3 regions of the Vagococcus intermedius genome follow, and region 3 is predicted to be linked to each of the others. Evidence: predicted binding sites of a transcription regulator. Region 3 holds the regulator's gene; each other region holds the start of a gene.
The links. The regulator NrdR, encoded in region 3, represses ribonucleotide reductase genes. The targets are predictions, from matches to a motif close to ACACNATATATNGTGT.
Positions count from the first base shown of each region.

Region 1 (6,587 bases), 1.0 Mb from region 3:
TGAAGATTGAAGAGTAACTTTTAGCATGAACAGATTCCATGAACTGAATATTGTTCAGAACAGCTTCTTCATGTTGTGTTCGCACATCAGGGCGAATAGCTTCGATGGCACTCTCAGATTGGATAGTATCAAGTAACGTAAGACCACCAAATACATAACCAATTGTTTGTTTTTCCAACTCTGATAAAGCACGCCAATCATCTAAGTCGTTTGATAAAGGAATACGGGTATCAAGCCAAAATTGCTCCGTTAACTTTTCCCAAGTTGATTTATCAATCATATCTTCCATGCTGTTCCAGTTAATTGCTTCATAATACGTTTGACTCATAGCTTGTTTTTCCTCCCTTAAATTACACAGCTTTCACATGAATTACTGCCAATTTCTTCTTCATCATCTGTGAAGGTACGAATATAATAAATTGATTTAACCCCTTTGTGGAAGGCATAGTGACGTAAGATATTCAAATCACGTGTGGTTTGTTTGGTTGTGTCTGTCTTCCATTCGTAAAGGCCTTCTGGAATATCTGAACGCATAAATAAAGTCAAGCTCATACCTTGATCAATGTGCTGTTGAGCGGTTGCATAGACATCAATAACTTTGCGCATATCCATATCATAAGCTGAAGTATAGTAAGGTAATGTCTCGTTACTTAAGTAAGGAGCAGGGTAATAGATTTTTCCGATTTTTTTCTCTTGACGTTCTTCAATAAGACGTGTAATCGGATGAATACTAGCACTCGTGTCATTAATATAAGAAATTGAGCCATTTGGTGCAACTGCTAAACGATTTTGGTGGTATAACCCATCACGTTGAACGTCTTGGCTTAATTGTTTCCAATCTTCGGCTGTTGGAATAAAGATATCAGCGAAGAGGGCTTTTATTTTATCAAACTGTGGTTGGTGGTTGGCTTCAATATATTTGTCAAAGTATGAACCATCAGCATAGGTTGATTTTTCAAAATTATAGAAACGTTGTTGACGCTCTTTAGCAATTTGATTGCTTTCAACTAATGTCCAGTAGTTTAGTAACATAAAATAAATATTAGTAAAATCGATTGATTCAGGAGAGCCATATTCCATTTGATTTTTAGCAAAATAAGAATGGAGCCCCATAGCGCCTAAACCGATTGTGTGATTTAAGTCATTGCCATTTTTGATTGATGGAACAACGTCAATACTTGAGGCGTCGGTAATATAAGTTAGGGCACGTGTCATAGTACGGACGGATTGACCAAAGTTAGTACTCGCCATTAAGTTAGGAATATTAGTAGAGCCTAGATTACAGCTGATATCTGTCCCTAAAACATCGTATTCTTGTTTATTATTAATAATAGAAGGTGTCTGAACTTGTAAAATTTCAGAACATAAGTTACTCATAATAATCTTACCGTCGACTGGATTTTGACGATTAGCTTCATCAATATTGATAATATAAGGGTAACCTGATTCTTGTTGTAATTTACTAATTTCATTTTCTAAGTCACGGGCTTTGATTTTAGCTTTACGAATATTAGGGTTAGCCACTAAATTGTCATACTCTTTTGTAATATCTAGATAAGAGAAGGGGATACCATATTCTTTTTCAACACTATAAGGACTAAATAAATACATGTCTTCATTGTTACGTGCTAATTCATAAAACTTATCTGGGACATTTAATCCTAAAGATAAGGTTTTAACCCGAATTTTTTCATCGGCATTTTCTTTTTTAGTAGATAAGAACATTTCAATATCAGGATGAAAGACGTTTAAGTAAACAACCCCTGCACCTTGACGTTGACCTAATTGATTACTGTAGCTAAAGCTATCTTCAAATAATTTCATAACGGGAACAACGCCACTAGCAGCCCCTTCATAGCCTTTAATAGGTGCGCCAGCTTCACGTAAGTTATTTAATGAAATTCCAACTCCGCCACCAATCCGTGATAATTGCAAAGCGCTGTTGATGGAACGCCCAATACTATTCATATCATCTGTTACTTGTAGTAAGAAACAAGAAACTAATTCGCCGCGACGTTTACGTCCAGCATTTAAGAAAGAAGGAGTCGCCGGTTGATAACGTTGATGAATCATTTCATCGGCAATATTCATGGCTAATTGCTCGTCACCATTGGCAAAATAAAGTGCGTTGAAAGCGACACGATCTTCATAACGCTCAAGATACATTGTGCCTTCATTATTTTTTAAGGCATACTGTGAATAAAACTTATAGGCTGCCATAAACGATTTAAATTGAAAATGTTGCTCTTTTAAGAAGGCATATAAGTCATCAATAAATGACATTGAATACTTTTTAATGAACGCTGTCTCAATAAAATCATGATCGATTAAGTAGTTGATTTTTTCCTCAGTTGTTGAAAATGTCATCGTATTAGGTTCGACATTTTCTTTAAAGAAGGCAACGAGTGCTTCTTTATCTTTGTGCAAAGGAATTTGGCCATCAACTGGGCGGTTAATTTCATTGTTTAGCTCGAAATAGCTAACATCAGTTAATTTTTTTAAACTCACTTTTAGTCACTACTTTCTTAAATTTTTTCTTCAAACATCTATTATACTAGATTTTATTTTAGAACCAACTTTATTGTTTGGCTCCTAGGTAATAATAGTTGTAAGAGATAAGGGATTACGAGATAAAACGCAACAAAATCGCCCGCTAGTTATGTGCAGCGAACGATTTTGAGTGTCGATAAGGTGAATTGGAACAGTTGCTATTAAACAGCTAAAGAACGTAATTGATCTGGTCTGAAGCCAACGATTGAGATGTCTTCATTTGCTGTGACAACGGGTACGCTACGGTAGCCATTTTCTTTTAACCACTCTACATATTGTGGTTCAGTATCAATGTTTACTTCATTATATGAAACGTTCTTATCGCTTAAGAAACGTTTAGTCATCTTGCATTGAGGGCAGTTATCTTTTGTGTATAATGTAATGTTTGTCATAGTTCTTACCTCCGATTTAATTCTATATTTAGTATACCCTGTATCTTGGGAAAGTCAAGAATGAAAAAGACTAAAAACACAATATATGGTATGTGGGGGTTCTGTGGAATACAAGTCATGGTGTTTGTGGAGAATTAGACGAAAAGCCTCTAGATTAGTATTTCTTCTTTATTTTTCAGTGGATAAACATGTGGATAAGTCTTTTTTTACTCTTGTGACGTTCTTATACCATACGAGATCTAAAGTGGGTGATAACAAGCTTTAGGCTAATTCTTAAAAAAAACGAAAGAGTGGTGCTACTACATCTAGTAGTCGTGTAAAGCTAGGACAAATAATAAGTATAAAAAATATTGAGAAAGAATGAGCAAAGACTGGGTTTTTATTGACACCTTTCCAGGGGAAGAGTAGTATAAAAGATGTAAATGATAATGATTCTCAATAAAAGGTGATTAAATAAAATATGTGATATCATCACAAGATAGATGGGTGATAGAGTGATTAGATTAATAGAGGGCAATCAAGGAAAACAATATTTTGTACTTGAAATTATAAATCAGACTGTTTCTAATCGTCATTTGGCCAATTTAGGATTAATTAGTGGGACACCAATTAGAATTGTCTCAAAAAATAAACATGGCGATTATATTATTTTATTAAGAGACACACGTCTTGCGATGAGTGAGCAGGTGGTTAGTCAAATTATGGTGAGTGACGAACGTGTAGGTGAAAAGACAACATGGTCATTGTCTGAGGCTCAAGTTGAGACGCAAGTAAAAGTAACACAAATTGTTGGAGATAAAAAAATCCGTCGCCGCTTGATGGATATGGGGTTAACGAAAGGAACCCCGCTGTATTTAAGAAAAGTAGCCCCATTGGGCGATCCACTTGAAATTAGTGTGAGAGGTTACGAATTAACTTTAAGAAAAACAGAAGCAGAATTTATCATAGTAGAGGAGTTCTAAGATGAATAAACTATCGCTTGCTTTGGTGGGGAATCCGAATAGTGGTAAAACTAGCTTATTCAATGCCTTAACAGGCTCGAGTCAATCAGTGGGAAATTGGCCAGGTGTAACGGTTGAACGTAAAGAAGGTTACTATAAACAAGCTGATCACATCATGATTCAAGATTTACCTGGTATTTACTCCCTATCTCCTTACACACCAGAAGAAGTTGTTGCTCGTAATTATTTGGTGGAAGGACAGCCAGAAGCAATTATTAATATTGTAGATGGGAGTAATTTGGAGCGTAATCTCTATTTAACGCTACAGCTATTGGACCTTGGCTTACCTCTCGTAGTGGGAGTCAATATGTTAGATGTGGTAAAAAAACAAGAAAAAGAAATAAATCTAAGTAAGTTATCTTATGGCTTAGGGACAGATGTTGTCGGGATGAGTGTTGTTAAAGGTCAAGGGGTATCTGAAATAGTTGCTAAAAGTTTAACGGCAATTGAGTCAAATAATACTTCTCAAAGGATCGGTATCCAGTATGATGAGCGCTTAGAGGTTGCACTCTTAGAAATAATCGGAATTTTGCATAAGGCAACTTTTCAAACAGAACCTACGAAAAAAATAAGCGAGAATAAGTACCGATGGTACAGCCTTAAATTGTTTGAACGAGATGAGGCTGTCTGCCAGACCTTAGTACTTTCGCAAGCTGATTGGAAAGAGATTGAAGAGATTATCACGATTACGGAAAAAATATTTGGTGATGATAGCGAAAGTATTGTGATTAATGAACGCTATCAATTTATTACCAAATTAGTTGAGTTATGTGTTGTGAATAATAAAGAATTTAAGTTGACAGTGAGTGATAAGATTGATCAAGTCGTGACCAATCGATTTCTAGCTTTACCCATTTTTGCAGGTCTCATGTGGTTTGTTTACTATTTGTCGATTCAAACCATTGGCACAGCTGGCACTGATTGGCTAAACGATCAGCTGTTTGGTGTATTAGTTCCAAATTATTTAGCAGCAGGCTTAAATTATTTGGAAGTAGCTGAATGGTTGCAACGGTTAATTTTAGAAGGGATTGTAGCTGGAGTAGGTGCAGTAATTGGTTTTTTACCTCAAATTATGGTGCTATTTCTCTGTCTTTCTTTTTTAGAAGATTGTGGTTACATGTCGCGGCTAGCCTTTGTTATGGATCGTTTATTTAGAAAATTTGGGTTATCGGGTAAGTCGTTTATTCCAATGTTGATTGCTACAGGATGTGGCGTACCTGGTATTATGGCAAGTCGTACCATTGAAAATGAAAAAGATCGTAAAATCACTATTATGGTTACCACATTTATGCCATGTTCTGCTAAGCTACCAATTATAGCCTTGATTGCAGGGGCACTATTTCCAGCTAGCTCATGGGTCGCGCCTTCGGCTTATTTTATCGGTGTGTTAGCGATTGTTTTTTCAGGTATTATGTTAAAGAAAACGCGAGGGTTTAGGGGTGACGTTGCCCCTTTTATTATGGAATTACCAGCCTATCATTGGCCACAATTTCAAGGAGTTTGGCAACAAACTTGGCATCGAAGTAAAGCGTTTGTCAAAAAAGCCGGCACGCTTATCTTTGTTTCGAGTATCCTTATTTGGTTTAGTTCTAATGTAAACTGGCAGTTACATTTTGTCTCAGAAGATCAAAGTATTTTGGCTAGTTTAGGAAGTGTCTTAGCTTACTTATTTGTTCCTCTAGGGTGGGGGGATTGGCGGAGTGCTGTAGCGACCATTACTGGACTTGTAGCAAAAGAAAATGTAGTTGGAACTTTTGGCGTCTTGTTTGGTGCCGGTCGTGATGTATCTGAGGCAGGTCAAGAAATTTGGCCGGCTTTGCAAGTTATTTATACTCCAGTCTCAGGTTATTCCTTCTTGGTTTTTAACCTGTTATGTGCGCCATGTTTTGCAGCTATCGGAGCCATTCATCGCGAAATGTCGGATTATAAATGGACGCTTATTGCTGTTTTATTTCAGTGTGGCTTAGCGTACGCTATTAGTTTTATTATTTACCAAGGCGGTCGCATACTGATAGAAGGACAAGGAATAACTTGGTTAAGTATAGTAGCAGTCGGTGTTTTAGGTAGTTTAATCTATAGTGTGATGAGACCGACTAAGGCTGAGGTGGTTACGTTAGAGGATATTTAACAGAAGGGACAGGGTTAAATGATAGCAACAATTGTGCTAAGTGTCATCATTTTTGGTACGGCAGGATATATAATATATCGCTCACTTTTTTTGAAAAAAGGGTCGTGTGAGTGTGATGCTTGTGATTGTCCAGCGAAATCTGGACGTTCAAAAAAATAAGTCACGTTTGGGGCTTATTTTTTTGCGCTTATGGCTTGCACCATGACGACGAGAGTGCTAAAATTGTAAATGTAGTCGGGTTGTTAGCTCAGTTGGTAGAGCAACGGACTCTTAATCCGTGGGTCGAGGGTTCGAACCCCCCACAACCCATGGGTGCCAAACCCATGAGACAGGTCAAACGTTGGTGCGCAAGCATTTAGAAAACGATTGACGCTGTCTCTTTTTTGTTTAAAAATATTAAAATGTTATGGATAGGAGTTATCATGATATTTATTGGGATAGGATTGCTATTTTTAGGTGTTATTTTACAAGGGATTGGCAGACATAAAGCGATTAAAGGACAGTATATTAAGTATG
Region 1 covers NZ_CP110232.1:241,494-248,080, forward strand. The annotation lists gene nrdF (class 1b ribonucleoside-diphosphate reductase subunit beta) at 1-328, opposite strand, end outside; gene nrdE (class 1b ribonucleoside-diphosphate reductase subunit alpha) at 346-2,508, opposite strand; gene nrdH (glutaredoxin-like protein NrdH) at 2,712-2,942, opposite strand; gene OL234_RS01200 (ferrous iron transport protein A) at 3,437-3,904, shown strand; gene feoB (ferrous iron transport protein B) at 3,906-6,071, shown strand; gene OL234_RS01210 (FeoB-associated Cys-rich membrane protein) at 6,093-6,230, shown strand; tRNA gene OL234_RS01215 (tRNA-Lys) at 6,308-6,380, shown strand; gene OL234_RS01220 (hypothetical protein) at 6,473-6,587, shown strand, end outside.
Region 1: nrdH (glutaredoxin-like protein NrdH) is a predicted target of NrdR. The motif match lies at 3,019-3,034, and genes of this name have one in related genera.

Region 2 (6,587 bases), 980 kb from region 3:
CATGATTTTGGATCGCGATTGCCACATTGAGGACATTCGAACCCACGAGCTGTTGGCTTAAATTCACCTTCGTAGCCACAATCATAACAACGATCGATTGGGGTATTCGTTCCCAAATATCCAACACGATCATAAGCATAATCCCAAACAGCTTCTAAGGCTTTTGGATTTTGTTGCAATACTGGGTACTCACAATAATGAATAAACCCACCTGAACAATATTTAGGATAGTCCTTTTCGAACTCTAACTTTTCAAACGGGGTAGGGTTTTTACGGACATCGTAATGGAAACTATTGGTGTAATACTCTTTATCAGTAATATTTTCAACAACCCCAAATTTTTCACGATCCAAGCGACAGAAACGATCTGTTAGACTTTCACTTGGTGTTGAATAAACACTAAAATGATAGCCATATTCATTTCCCCAACGATCAGCACACCCTTTTAATTTACGCATAATATCTAAGGTGAATTCTTTCGCTTCTGGCTTAGTTTCCCATTGGCCACCAAAAAATTCTGAAGCCACTTCGTATAAACCAATATATCCCATTGAAACAGTGGCACGTTTATTTTTAAATAACTCATTGACTTCTTCATGACGTTTTAGACGTTTGCCAAAAGCCCCATACATATATAAGATTGGCGCATTAGCTGGTGTAGCCTCTTTGCAACGTTCAATTCGGTAGACAAGGGCATCTTTCATAATGTCTAAACGTTCTTCTAAAATACGCCAGAAAGTTGCTTGATTGCCATTTGACTCTAAGGCAATTCTCGGTAAGTTAAGCGTCACAACCCCTAGATTCATTCGACCTGAATTAACTTCTTGACCGTTTTCATCTTGCCAGCCTTGTAAAAATGAGCGACAGCCCATTGGTGCTTTAAAACTACCTGTCAACTCAACTAATTTATCATAATTTAGCACATCCGGATACATTCTTTTGGTTGCACATTCCAAAGCTAATTCTTTTACATCATAATTAGGGTCTTCTTTCATTAAATTGACGCCTTTTTTCATCGAAAAAATTAGTTTTGGAAAAATGGCTGTCCGATGTTCTTGACCTAAACCTTCTATTCTAATTTTTAAAATTGATTTTTGAATTTCACGCTCAAACCAGTTTGTTCCTAAACCAAACCCTAGTGATGTAAAAGGGGTTTGCCCGTTAGAGGTAAACAACGTATTAATCTCATATTCTAAACTTTGCATGGCATCATAAATATCTTTACTCGTTTTAGCTTTAGCATAGGCATCATGTTGTGTCTCATCACTAATCCACTCTTTAGCGTCTTGCAAATGCTTTTGATAATTACATTTGGCAAAAGGCGCTAATAACTCATCGATACGATCTGCCGAACAGCCACCATACTGACTAGAAGCAACATTGGCAATAATTTGGGAGATTTGGGCTGTCGCCGTCTGGATAGAGCGCGGTTTTTCCACATCAGCATTCCCAATTTTGAAGCCTTCATTTAACATACCTGAAAAGTCGATTAGACAACAGTTAGTCATTGGTGTATATGGATGGTAATCTAAATCATGGTAATGAATATCCCCTTTTTGATGGGCATTTGAAATATGAGCGGGTAACATTTTCAACCCGATTGATTTCCCTACAATACCAGCTGTTAAATCACGTTGTGTATTAAAAACATCACTATCTTTATTAGCATTTTCGTTGACCACCGTTTGATCTTTATCTAAAAGCTTGCCAATAGTGACATTAATATCAGTCGCTTGCGTTCGCTCAAAATCACGATTGGTTCGGTAATTAATATATTCTTGGGCTAAGTCATGAGACTGTTCTGCTAATAAGAAATGCTCGACAACATTTTGTACCTCATATATTTTGACATTATCATTAAAACGTTCAGCAATTTCTTTGATAACTAAGGTAACAATGTGCTGTATTTTTTCGGCAGATTCTAAACTTACTTCGCCTGAAATTTTTTCTTCTGCTTTTAGTAAAGCATCATATATTTTTTGTGGATCAAATTCAACCAACCGGCCATCACGTTTCACGACTTTCATCTGCTTCAATTTATTATCTATAATAAAAACATTTGTATTATTTTGAACATTTAACCCCATAACTAACCACTCCTTCTTTTATTACATCCCCTATTCTAACTGAACAGACCATTCTTTTCAACTATATATGGTGCTAATTTTAATAAAAGAACAAAACGAGACACTATATATAGTGTCTTGTTTTGTTTGATAATGAACTTTGTGGAAATTGTGAATTATGTTAATAACAAGTATTAGTAGTGACAAATTAAGCTCTTTGTTTAAAATCATTTGTTAAAAACAGATAAAAAGTTTGTGAAATCACAGCCATTTTAAATTTAATTGAAACAAAAAAAACACCTCTCACTAGGAAAGATGTTTTTAAACTTATTATTTAGCTAATGCATCTTTAGCTTGGTCAGCTAAAGCAGTGAAAGCAACTGCATCGTTAACTGCTAAATCAGCTAACATTTTACGGTTGATGTCGATTTCAGCTAATTTTAAGCCGTGCATCATTTTGCTGTAGCTTAAGCCATTCATACGAGCAGCAGCGTTGATACGTGCGATCCATAATTTACGGAAATCACGTTTTTTCTGACGACGATCTCTATAAGCGTAGCTATAAGATTTCATCACTTGTTCTTTCGCTGTTCTATATAATGTATGTTTTGAACCGTAGTAGCCTTTCGCTAACTTAAGCGTCTTTTTACGACGTTGACGGGTTGTAGTACCACCTTTAACACGTGCCATGGTTATTTCCTCCTCGAGTTATGTTACGATAATTCGTTATAGTTTTTAAGTTTGACCTTTTGAGTAAAATCTCAGTCATGGTCATGATCATTTTTTAAAGCAGCTTGGTTAACAATTATTTCATACGAGCTAATTGTTGACGGATACGTTTGTAATCGCCTTTTGAAACCATTGACGCTTTACGTAATTGACGACGTTGTTTTTTAGTTTTTCCGTGGAAACGGTGACTAGTGAAGGCACGGAATCTTTTCAGTCCGCCACCACCTGTACGTTTTACACGTTTAGCTAAACCGCGGTGTGTTTTTTGTTTTGGCATCTTTATTTCCTCCTCAAAATCATCTTACTTTTCTGTTTTTGGTGCTAACATAAGAAACATGCTTCTGCCGTCCATTTTTGGTTTTTGTTCAATGTCGGCTAAATCTTTGTTTTCGTCAGCAAAACGCATTAAGACATCCTGACCAATTTGTTTGTGAGTAATGGCACGGCCTCTGAAACGGATTGAAGCTTTCACTTTATCTCCTTTTTCAAGAAACTTGCGTGCTTGGCGTAATTTTGTATTAAAATCATTACTATCGATTGTCGGACTTAATCTTACTTCCTTAACGTTAATTACTTTTTGGTTTTTACGAGCCTCACGCGATTTTTTTTGTTGCTCAAAACGATACTTACCGTAATCCATGATGCGGGCTACTGGTGGTTTCGCTGTGGGTGCAACTACTACTAAATCTAAGTTCGCATCTTCCGCCATTTTTAAGGCTTCAGCTTTAGTTTTAACGCCCAATTGTTCGCCTGTATCTGAGATTAATCGCAGTTCACGTGCACGAATACCGTCGTTTACCATCATATCCTTTGCTATGGTCATTCACCTCTCTGTTGTTTATTTATTCGAGTTTCAGACAGAAAAAAAGAGTCTTCTTTATGAAGACCCCGCAATCGTTCCAGCACAAGTTGACACTTGACTCTGAAAAAGTTATCTAGCCCAGTGATTCAAATCAACTCAGGCGAGAAGCGGGTGCTTCTGCTTAATTCTCAACTTAATCAGTATAGCAAGTTCTACTTAAAATGTCAACATTTCCCTTAGACTATCAAAAAAAGACCACGATATCTTACCTTTCGTGGTCTTTTAACTAATTAACTTTAATTTGTACGTAAGATGTCTTCATATTGTTTTTGCGAAATCAAGGCCAACTCATCAAACTTAAAGTCGGGCTGATAAACCTGATCTTCTTCTAACAAGAAGTGAGACATGCCATAATAGATCCCTCGAGCAGAGTTTTCAACAATCATTGCATCTCCTTCATAAAATACAGGGTACGAGTCGCTTCTCTCATCTACAAAATCACCTTGAATCAAGTCATGATTAACCACAAAATTTTGATACTCACTTTCATCAAAGAAGATATCCGTTCTTTCTAAAATAGAATCGGACAACTTACCATGGGCCAATAAGACTCTAGTCAACTCAGGTAAGTCGGTCGTAATGACTTTGGTGCCAGCAGCGATTGCCTCTAACGCGACTAAACCTAAACCTTCATAATAGGAACTTAAAACAAGCGCATCACACTGTCTAACTAAATTATATGGATTTTCCATCCCATCAAAAATGTAAACACTCTCACGCATAGCAGCTTTTTGTAAGTATGACAACACAATTTTTTTAGTCATCCCATGAGGTGAAATCATCACCAAACGACTATTCGGATTGTCTTCATGCAATTTTTCAAAAGCATATAGGATCCGCTCAACACCTTTTTCAGGACTATATCTACCAAGATAAACATATGTTTTTATCTCTGGGTTAGCTAAATCTTCTAACAATTTCATTTTAGTATAGCCATAAATATACGGTAACATATTAAACTGATACTCAACTTCATAACCTGTTGGTAAAACCTGACTCGTTTCCTCATTAATCAATGGTAAACTTTGCTCTAAATAAGGAAAGTTGACTTGTTGTTTTGAAAGAATATCACCAAGATGGGCGTCAGCTACCCCGTACTCTAACACAACTTTTTCAATAGAATCAAGCAAAGGGGTCTTAACTGTCACAGTTTTATTTCTGATATCAGACCATAGTGATACTGTTGCCAACTCCCTAACTAATTTGTCTCCTAAAAAGTTAGTAGCGGTTTTAACTTTTCCTTTTAAAAATGGGTATTTAGTAACAAGTGACTCCCCAATCAAATGGTTCACAACCGCTATATCATCTACTGTTTTATAAGTTTGTAATAAAATTTTTCGTTTATAATTTTTTTTCTTCTCATATTCTTCGACCATATCTGTATGGCAAAAAATAGTTTGTTTGATGCCTTGATCATATTCCTTACCACCAATCACTAATAAAGCTGAATTGGCATCAAATCCTGTAAAATGAATAAACTGCGCTAAGTCTAAATGACTAAAAACACGCTCAAACTCACGTTTAAAGACGCGCTTGATATATCTAACAATCAGACCATCAAGGGGTTTAGGTTCTTTGTTTGTCGTATAGTGTTTATTAAATAGTTTCTCGTAAAGAGTAGCGACAGGACCACCGTGTCGTTCGATATACGTCACATGCTCCGGCAGATTTTCTAATTTATGTGCATGTTTAGCGCCAACTTTTCTATTTTCAATCATTAAAATAATATTTGTATCGTCTACCTTATATTCATCAATAAAGTTAAAAAACGATTTGGATATGCCATTGTCCCACAAGGCACCTGCAAAAATAACAATATTCTTTTTATTATTCCTAGGTAGGTAGCACTCAATAGTTGACGCTGTTTGGCCATTCAAAATATAGTCTAAAACTTGATTGCTTCCCTCTTTATTATCTTGTCTTGTAAACATTTCAGCTAATTCTGCATAATCTGCTGTTCCATCTGTTCTCATACTATCTATCAGTTCTGGCACTGTTTGACATTCTTTCAGACCCAATTCTTTAACATTTTCGTATACGCCACGACTAGCAAAATATTTTTCTTTGTCGTAATTAAATAAAATGATTTTTTTATCCGTATTGAATAAATCGAAAAAGATTGAAGAATAATCTGTCACAATAACATCCATCAGCGTTATAAATTGATATAAATCAGCTTCTGGGAATGCTTTGATATGTTCGAACTTCGTAAAATCAATTCCTGCCATTGCTTGGGCTAGTGGGTGTAATTTGACAAAAAATGTTTCGTCTGCTGTCAGAGACTGATCAATAGATGTCAAATAACTTAAGTAAGTCTCTTGCCCACCATCGCGCCAAGTAGGCAGATATAAATAATGTTTCTTTGTAGTGATATATTGACCATATACCTCGGTGGCCTCTGTAAATAATAAAGAATTTCGAGGCGATGGTGCAACCAAAACAGAAGTATCGCTAATGTCTTTTAAGTTAAAAGCATTAATCATGACATCTTTTGTATGCTCGTTGCTCACAATAACCGCATCAGCTGCAAAAAAGTTATTTTGAACATTTCCAAAACCAGTTGGTTTAATATCTTTCCCTAAATATTTTTGAGGTGTCCCATGCCAAATAATATTGTATTTTTGCTCTGGTCTTTTACTAAAAATTGGAGCAAATGTTGTGTCATTAATTAAAAATTCACAACGCGCCATTTTTTTAAAGTAATCAACAGAACCATAATCAATTATAGTGGCATTCGTCAATTTATTTAATGCTAAAATCGTTGTAACTTGTTCTCTTTTCTCTGGGACAACAGCCACATATATTTTATCCAGTTGATTTATTGTGTCAGCTTTTAATAGTGCCAAAATATGCCCGTCAATTCCTTGACCTTTAGCTGCTTCCAATAAAATGGTATTTTTCAGAATATTTTTTCTACGGTTACGAATATA
Region 2 covers NZ_CP110232.1:216,093-222,679, reverse strand. The annotation lists gene nrdD (anaerobic ribonucleoside-triphosphate reductase) at 1-2,087, opposite strand, end outside; gene rplT (50S ribosomal protein L20) at 2,397-2,756, opposite strand; gene rpmI (50S ribosomal protein L35) at 2,872-3,072, opposite strand; gene infC (translation initiation factor IF-3) at 3,097-3,618, opposite strand; gene OL234_RS01070 (CDP-glycerol glycerophosphotransferase family protein) at 3,894-6,587, opposite strand, start outside.
Region 2: nrdD (anaerobic ribonucleoside-triphosphate reductase) is a predicted target of NrdR. The motif match lies at 2,188-2,203, and genes of this name have one in related genera.

Region 3 (6,587 bases):
CTAGATAGTGCTGATGTGACACCGGAGATGTTTACTGATGAGATGAGTTTCTATATCGAAATCCTAGATAAAAATTATCATACAGCTGAAGTTCAAGGGGTTTCTTGGGGCAGTTGCGACAGTTTATATGTAAGTCAAGGAGACAGTGTGTTACACAGTCCTCTTATGCAAGAATGGTTGGAAGATAAGACACGTCATAAAAATGTCTATGATGCTAAAGCTAACTTGGTCTTATTGCATCGTTATGGGATTAAATTAACAGGGATTAGTTTTGATAGTTTATTAGCAGCCTATTTGATTGATACTAATGATAAGAGTGAGGATCTGGCTGAAGTAGCTTTTAACCATGATTACTATGAATTAGAACGAGATGAGGCAATTTATGGGAAAGGCGCTAAGATTGCGATACCAGAAGAGTCTATTTTCTTTGGTCATCTAGCTCGTAAAGTGAAAGCTTTAGAAACGATTAAGCCGACCTTAGTAAAAAAATTGGCAGATAAAGAGCAAAGTGAGCTATTTTATGAGATGGAGTTACCTTTGAGTCATGTATTGGCGGAGATGGAAAGTACTGGTATTGCAGTCAATGCTCAACGTTTACAAGAAATGAAACAAGAGTTTGCAGTCCAACTACAAGCGATTGAAACGCGGATTTATGAACAAGCGGGTGAAGAATTTAATATTAATTCACCGAAACAATTGGGTGTTATCTTGTTTGAAAAAATGGGATTGCCTGTGATTAAAAAAACGAAAACAGGTTACTCAACTGCCGTGGATGTTTTAGAACAATTAAAAGAACAAGCACCAATTATTGAAGATATCTTACATTATCGTCAAATTATGAAAATTCAATCAACTTACGTTGAAGGACTTCTAAAAGTAATCCATCCAAATGATGGCAAAATTCATACACGATATGTTCAAACGTTGACTCAAACTGGTCGTCTAAGTTCAGTTGATCCCAATTTACAAAATATTCCGGTACGTTTAGAAGAAGGACGTAAAATTCGTCAAGCTTTTGTGCCAAGTCATCCCGACTGGCAAATTTTTTCATCAGATTACTCTCAAATTGAGTTACGTGTTTTAGCTGATATTGCTCAAGATGAACACATGCGCGAAGCATTTAGAGAAGACCAAGATATTCATGCTAGTACAGCTATGCGTGTCTTTGGTGTCGCCGAAACATCAGAGGTGACGCCAAACATTCGTCGTCAAGCCAAGGCTGTCAATTTTGGGATTGTTTATGGGATAAGCGATTATGGGTTATCACAAAATCTTGGCATTAGTCGTGTTGAAGCTCAAGAATTTATTGATAAATATTTTGAAAAATATCCAGCGATTAAAACGTACATGGAAGAAGTTGTACGTGAAGCGAAAGATAAAGGATATGTGGAGACTTTATGGCATCGTCGTCGTTATCTACCAGATATTAATGCTCGTAATTTTAACTTACGTACATTTGCTGAGCGGACAGCGATTAACACGCCAATTCAGGGAAGTGCTGCTGATATTTTAAAAATTGCCATGATTCAAATGGCCAAACGTTTGAAAGCAGAAAAATTAGAAGCGACTATGTTATTACAAGTCCATGATGAGTTGGTTTTTGAAGCACCCGAATCAGAGATACCTCGCTTAGAAAAACTGGTCAAAGAAGTGATGGAACAAGCTGTTGAATTGAGTGTGCCGCTAAAAGTTGATAGTAGTGTTGGCGATACTTGGTACGAAGCTAAATAGTGACAGTTGCAAGAAAAGTCAAGGAGTTATCTCTTGGCTTTTTTGACTATTAAGAGAAGAAAAGAGGAAAATACATGCCAGAATTACCAGAAGTAGAAGCTGTTAGGATTGGTTTAGAACAATTAGTTTTAGAAAAAGAAATCTTAGAAGTTGCCGTATTTTGGCCACGTATTATTGAGAGCCCTGAAGTCGAAAGCTTTCAGCAAGCGTTAATTGGTGAAAAAATTACAGGTTTACAGCGTCGTGGGAAATTCTTAATTATTAAATTGACGCATTATGATTTAATTTCACACTTACGGATGGAAGGAAAATATGAATGTCATCAAAGAGATGATGATATAGCTAAGCATACTCATGTCATTTTTAAATTTACAGATGAAACAGAGTTGCGTTATTTAGATGTTAGGAAGTTTGGTAGAATGAATTTAGTACCTAAAGATCAAAGTTTAAATTATAAAGGAATTTTAAAACTAGGTCCAGAACCCATCCCAACTGAATTTAAGTTGCCAGACTTTAGAGAAGGGTTGAAAAAATCACACAAAGCGATTAAACCCTTATTGCTTGAGCAAAAGTTGGTTACTGGTTTAGGGAATATCTATGTAGATGAGGCACTCTTTGCTGCTCAAATACACCCAGAACAACCAGCGGATTCATTAACTATGACTGAAAGCGAAGAGCTTTATCACGCTATCATTGGCGTCTTAGGTCGTGCTGTAGAAGCTGGTGGAACAACTATTAGAACATATAAAAACGCTTTGGGAGAAGCTGGTAAATTTCAAACTGAATTAAAGGTATATGGTCAAACTGGGATGCCATGTGTGACTTGTGGCAGTCCAATTATTAAATTAAAAGTTGCGCAAAGAGGTACTCATATTTGTCCAAACTGTCAACTCTTAAAAAAGATGGGAGAGAATTAGGATGAGTTTTGTTTTAGGTGTAACAGGTAGTATTGCAACTGGGAAGAGTACAGTAACAAAGTACTTAAGAGATCAAGGGTTTGCGATAATCGATGCCGATCAAGTTGCTAGAGAAGTCGTCCAAGCAGGGACTCCTGGTTTAGCAGCAATTGTGACTTACTTTGGGGAAGGTATATTGACGAAAGAGAGGGAATTAGATCGTCAAAAACTTGGGACTATCATCTTTTCAGATGAGACGAAACGTCAAGAATTAGATACTATCTTAAAAGGATTTATTAGGACAAGCTTTATGAAAAAATTAGCCGTGTTTAAACAACAAAAAGAAGCTGTGATTGTTTGTGATATTCCTTTACTTTATGAAGCTGGTTATGATGAGTTAATGGATAGGGTCATGGTGGTATACGTACCAGAAGTTATTCAGTGCCAACGTCTAATGGCTCGTGATCAACTGACTGAAGTGGAAGCAAGAAAACGTATGGCAAGTCAAATGAGCATTGAAGATAAAAAAAAGCGAGCCGATATTATCATCGATAATGGAGGGTCACGTGCTAATACTTACCAGCAAGTGGCTGCTTTTTTAAAGGAGCAATAAAAATAAATGAAAACACCTGTCCATGATGGGCAGGTGTTTTTCTTAATTGTTCGTATAATAAGCCAATACTATGCCATTACTGGTTTTCATGGTATAATAACAGTTAGAATACGACTATTATCGAGTGGTGATAGCTAAAATATAGAGGTGAAAAAAATGCAATGTTCAAAATGTCAATATAATGGGTCGCGTGTGGTCGATAGTAGACCAGCTGATGAGGGGCGTGCTATTCGTCGGCGCCGTGAATGTGAATCTTGTGGCTTCAGATTTACAACCTTTGAACGAATTGAAGCAGCCCCATTATTAGTTATTAAAAAAAATGGTGGACGTGAGGAATTTAATCGCGATAAAATTTTAAGAGGCTTAATTCGCTCAGCTGAAAAACGTCCTGTCTCAATGGAGCAAATGGAACAAATTGTTGACCAAGTGGAAAATAAAGTTCGTAGCTTAGGTGAAAATGAAGTCTCAACCACCTTAATCGGTGAATATGTCATGGAAGATCTTGTTGACTTAGACGAAATTGCTTATATCCGTTTCGCAAGCGTTTATCGTCAGTTTAAGGATATGAGTGTTTTCTTAAAAGAAATGCAAGACATCCTCGATAAAGATGGTAAGTCTTAAATTAAAAATAAGGAGGCTGTATTGTGAGGAACGACGCTTGGAAACAGTTGCATCCACAAGATAGTTTTATTGTTAAAATAGTGAAGCCAATCGAACGTTCTCATGAACAGGCGCTAAGTTTTTTATATCAACCGGTAATTGGAATAGATGCTTTTGGCTTGTATCACACACTGCTATCCTCTATTGACCCATCAGACTATGATAGTTATGAACAGCGACATGCAGAGCTATTTAATCAGTTACTGATTGATTTACCTAGGCTCTATAAAGCGCGTGCTCGTTTAGAGGGGATTGGATTGTTAAAAGTTTATGTTCAGCAAACAAAAGAACAACGACGCTTTTTGTATGAACTCTTTCCTCCGCAAACAGCTCAAGCTTTCCTTAGCGATGATGTGTTGAGTCTATTATTGATAGATAGTGTTGGACAAGTAAAGTATGAACAATTGGTTAAACGCTTTAGAATTCCAAAAATTGATACATCAGATTATTTAGAAATAACTCAGAAGTTTTTAGACGTCTACGAATGGCACGAGCAGAGTATGAGTTCTCATCAAGAGTTATTTAGCCAAACTAAAGCTCAACTTGAACAAGTACCGACGCCTAAGATAACGGTAAAAGACGCTAGCTTTGATTGGGATTATTTTTTAGAATCTTTAAATGGTCTGTATTTGGACAAGGTACATTTAGAAGAAGAAGGTCAAGAGACCATATACACTTTACATAAATTATACGGGATTGATGAGTTAGAAATGAAGCGACTCTTGGAGCCCGAAATTGACTATAGCACTAATAAAGTCAACTTGAATAGTTTGCGCCAACAAATTATTAAGCAGTATCATAAACCTAAAAAGCAAATAGTCGAGACGCCGCTAGCAGACGATTCGACAGGTGAGTTGACGAAGGAAGAACAAAAAGTTCGTCGAAAAAACACCTTACTACAAAAAGGCTTCACACCAGTAGAGGTAAACGTTATTTTGTCAAGTGAGGCATTTAACCCTATGGTTTTCTTGGATACCTTAAAACGTCAAAAAGGTGGCTTTGTGGCGAATGAGGAGCGTTGGGCTTTAGAAAATATTGTGAAACAATCAGGTTTACCTGATGCGGTGATAAATGTGCTGGTACATTTTATTTTGGTTGCAAAAGATAATAAGATGTTAAATGCTAAATATGCCAATTCAATTGCCAATGATTGGGCTCAATCTCGTATTAAAACACCTGAAGATGCCCTAACCAAAGTGAAAGAATTGGTTTTAGAAACTGGGGAGTCACAACATACCAAAAAAGGGACTAATCAAAAACGTTACTACAACAGTAAAATACCACTGAAAAAAGAAAGTTTACCAGAATGGGTAGATCAGAAAAATGAAGAAACGCCAGTTTCTAAAGAAGAGGAAGAATTCTTCAAAGAACAACTGCGTCAATTAAGAAAGCCTAAGGAAGAGGGTGGAAGTTAATGGAAAATGTCGGAAATGAATTGACCAAGGTATTAGATAAGAAAAATTGGAGCTCTCGTTTTGATGAACTTGTAAACAACGTCATGGAAGATCCAGATGTGGCTCAGTTTATTTTAGAACACCGAGAAGAATTGACTGATGAGGCTATTACAAAAAGTTATGCTAAATTGTATGAATTTGTTCAAGAAAAAAAGAAGTTTAAGTTAAATGATCCAACAATGATTGCACCCGGTTATGAACCGCAATTATTTATGAATTTTCATTTTATTGACGTGACATATGTTCCAACTAAAGAATTATTAGCAAAAAAAGCGGCACAAGAATTGAGTAATCGTGTGAAGACGATGAATGTACCAAAAGATATTAAAGAGGCAAGTATTGATAACTATACCGTGTCTAGTGAACGTAAAGAAGCCTTAGCTGAAGCTTTTTTCTTTATTCGTTCATATACAGAAAATCCCAAAGAGTTTCACCAAGGATTATATTTACAAGGTTCTTTTGGTGTGGGGAAGACGTATCTATTAGGTGCCATTGCCAATGAGTTAGCCGACCATGAGGTTCAAACAACGCTTTTAAATTTCTCTTCTTTGGCTACTGAAATGAAGGCAGCTATTGGCAGTAATAGTGTGGTAGATAAAGTCGATGCGATTAAAAAAGCTGAGATTTTGATGCTAGATGATATTGGCGCAGAGTCTTTGAGTCCTTGGATTAGAGACGATGTTCTAGGCGTTATTTTACAGTACCGTATGCAAGAACAACTGCCAACATTTTTTAGTTCCAATTTAAGCATGGATCAATTAGAGAAAGAACACTTATCAACCACAACAAAAGGAGAAGAACCTTTAAAAGCAAAACGTATTATGGAAAGAATCCGTTATTTATCCAAAGAGATTAAAATGGTCGGTAAAAATCGCCGTTTAAATAATTAAAAATAAAAAGAAAGTCAGCAAAATTGTTATAAAATAGTCTAAATAGAAGTGGAAATGTTGATTTATCAACGTTTCTCAACTGAATTGTTTAAGAGCTTTAGTTGAGTCTGTCAAGAAAATATCATTGACAAACATTTCTAAGCCTAGTATAATAACTTTTGTTGCTTAGAGGTGAAAAAAGAATGAAATGGTCACTATTAGAATTGAAAAAATACAGAGATGAACCACTAGTCTTTTCAGAAACAGCTGATGTCAGTGTATCACTGACTCAAAGAGACCCAGGGATTATCACAGCCGAACCAGTTAGGGTGACAGGCACTTTAACGGTCAATCAGACTGAGTA
Region 3 covers NZ_CP110232.1:1,463,234-1,469,820, reverse strand. The annotation lists gene polA (DNA polymerase I) at 1-1,731, shown strand, start outside; gene mutM (DNA-formamidopyrimidine glycosylase) at 1,806-2,648, shown strand; gene coaE (dephospho-CoA kinase) at 2,650-3,240, shown strand; gene nrdR (transcriptional regulator NrdR) at 3,397-3,861, shown strand; gene OL234_RS06820 (replication initiation and membrane attachment family protein) at 3,885-5,315, shown strand; gene dnaI (primosomal protein DnaI) at 5,315-6,244, shown strand; gene OL234_RS06810 (YceD family protein) at 6,427-6,587, shown strand, end outside.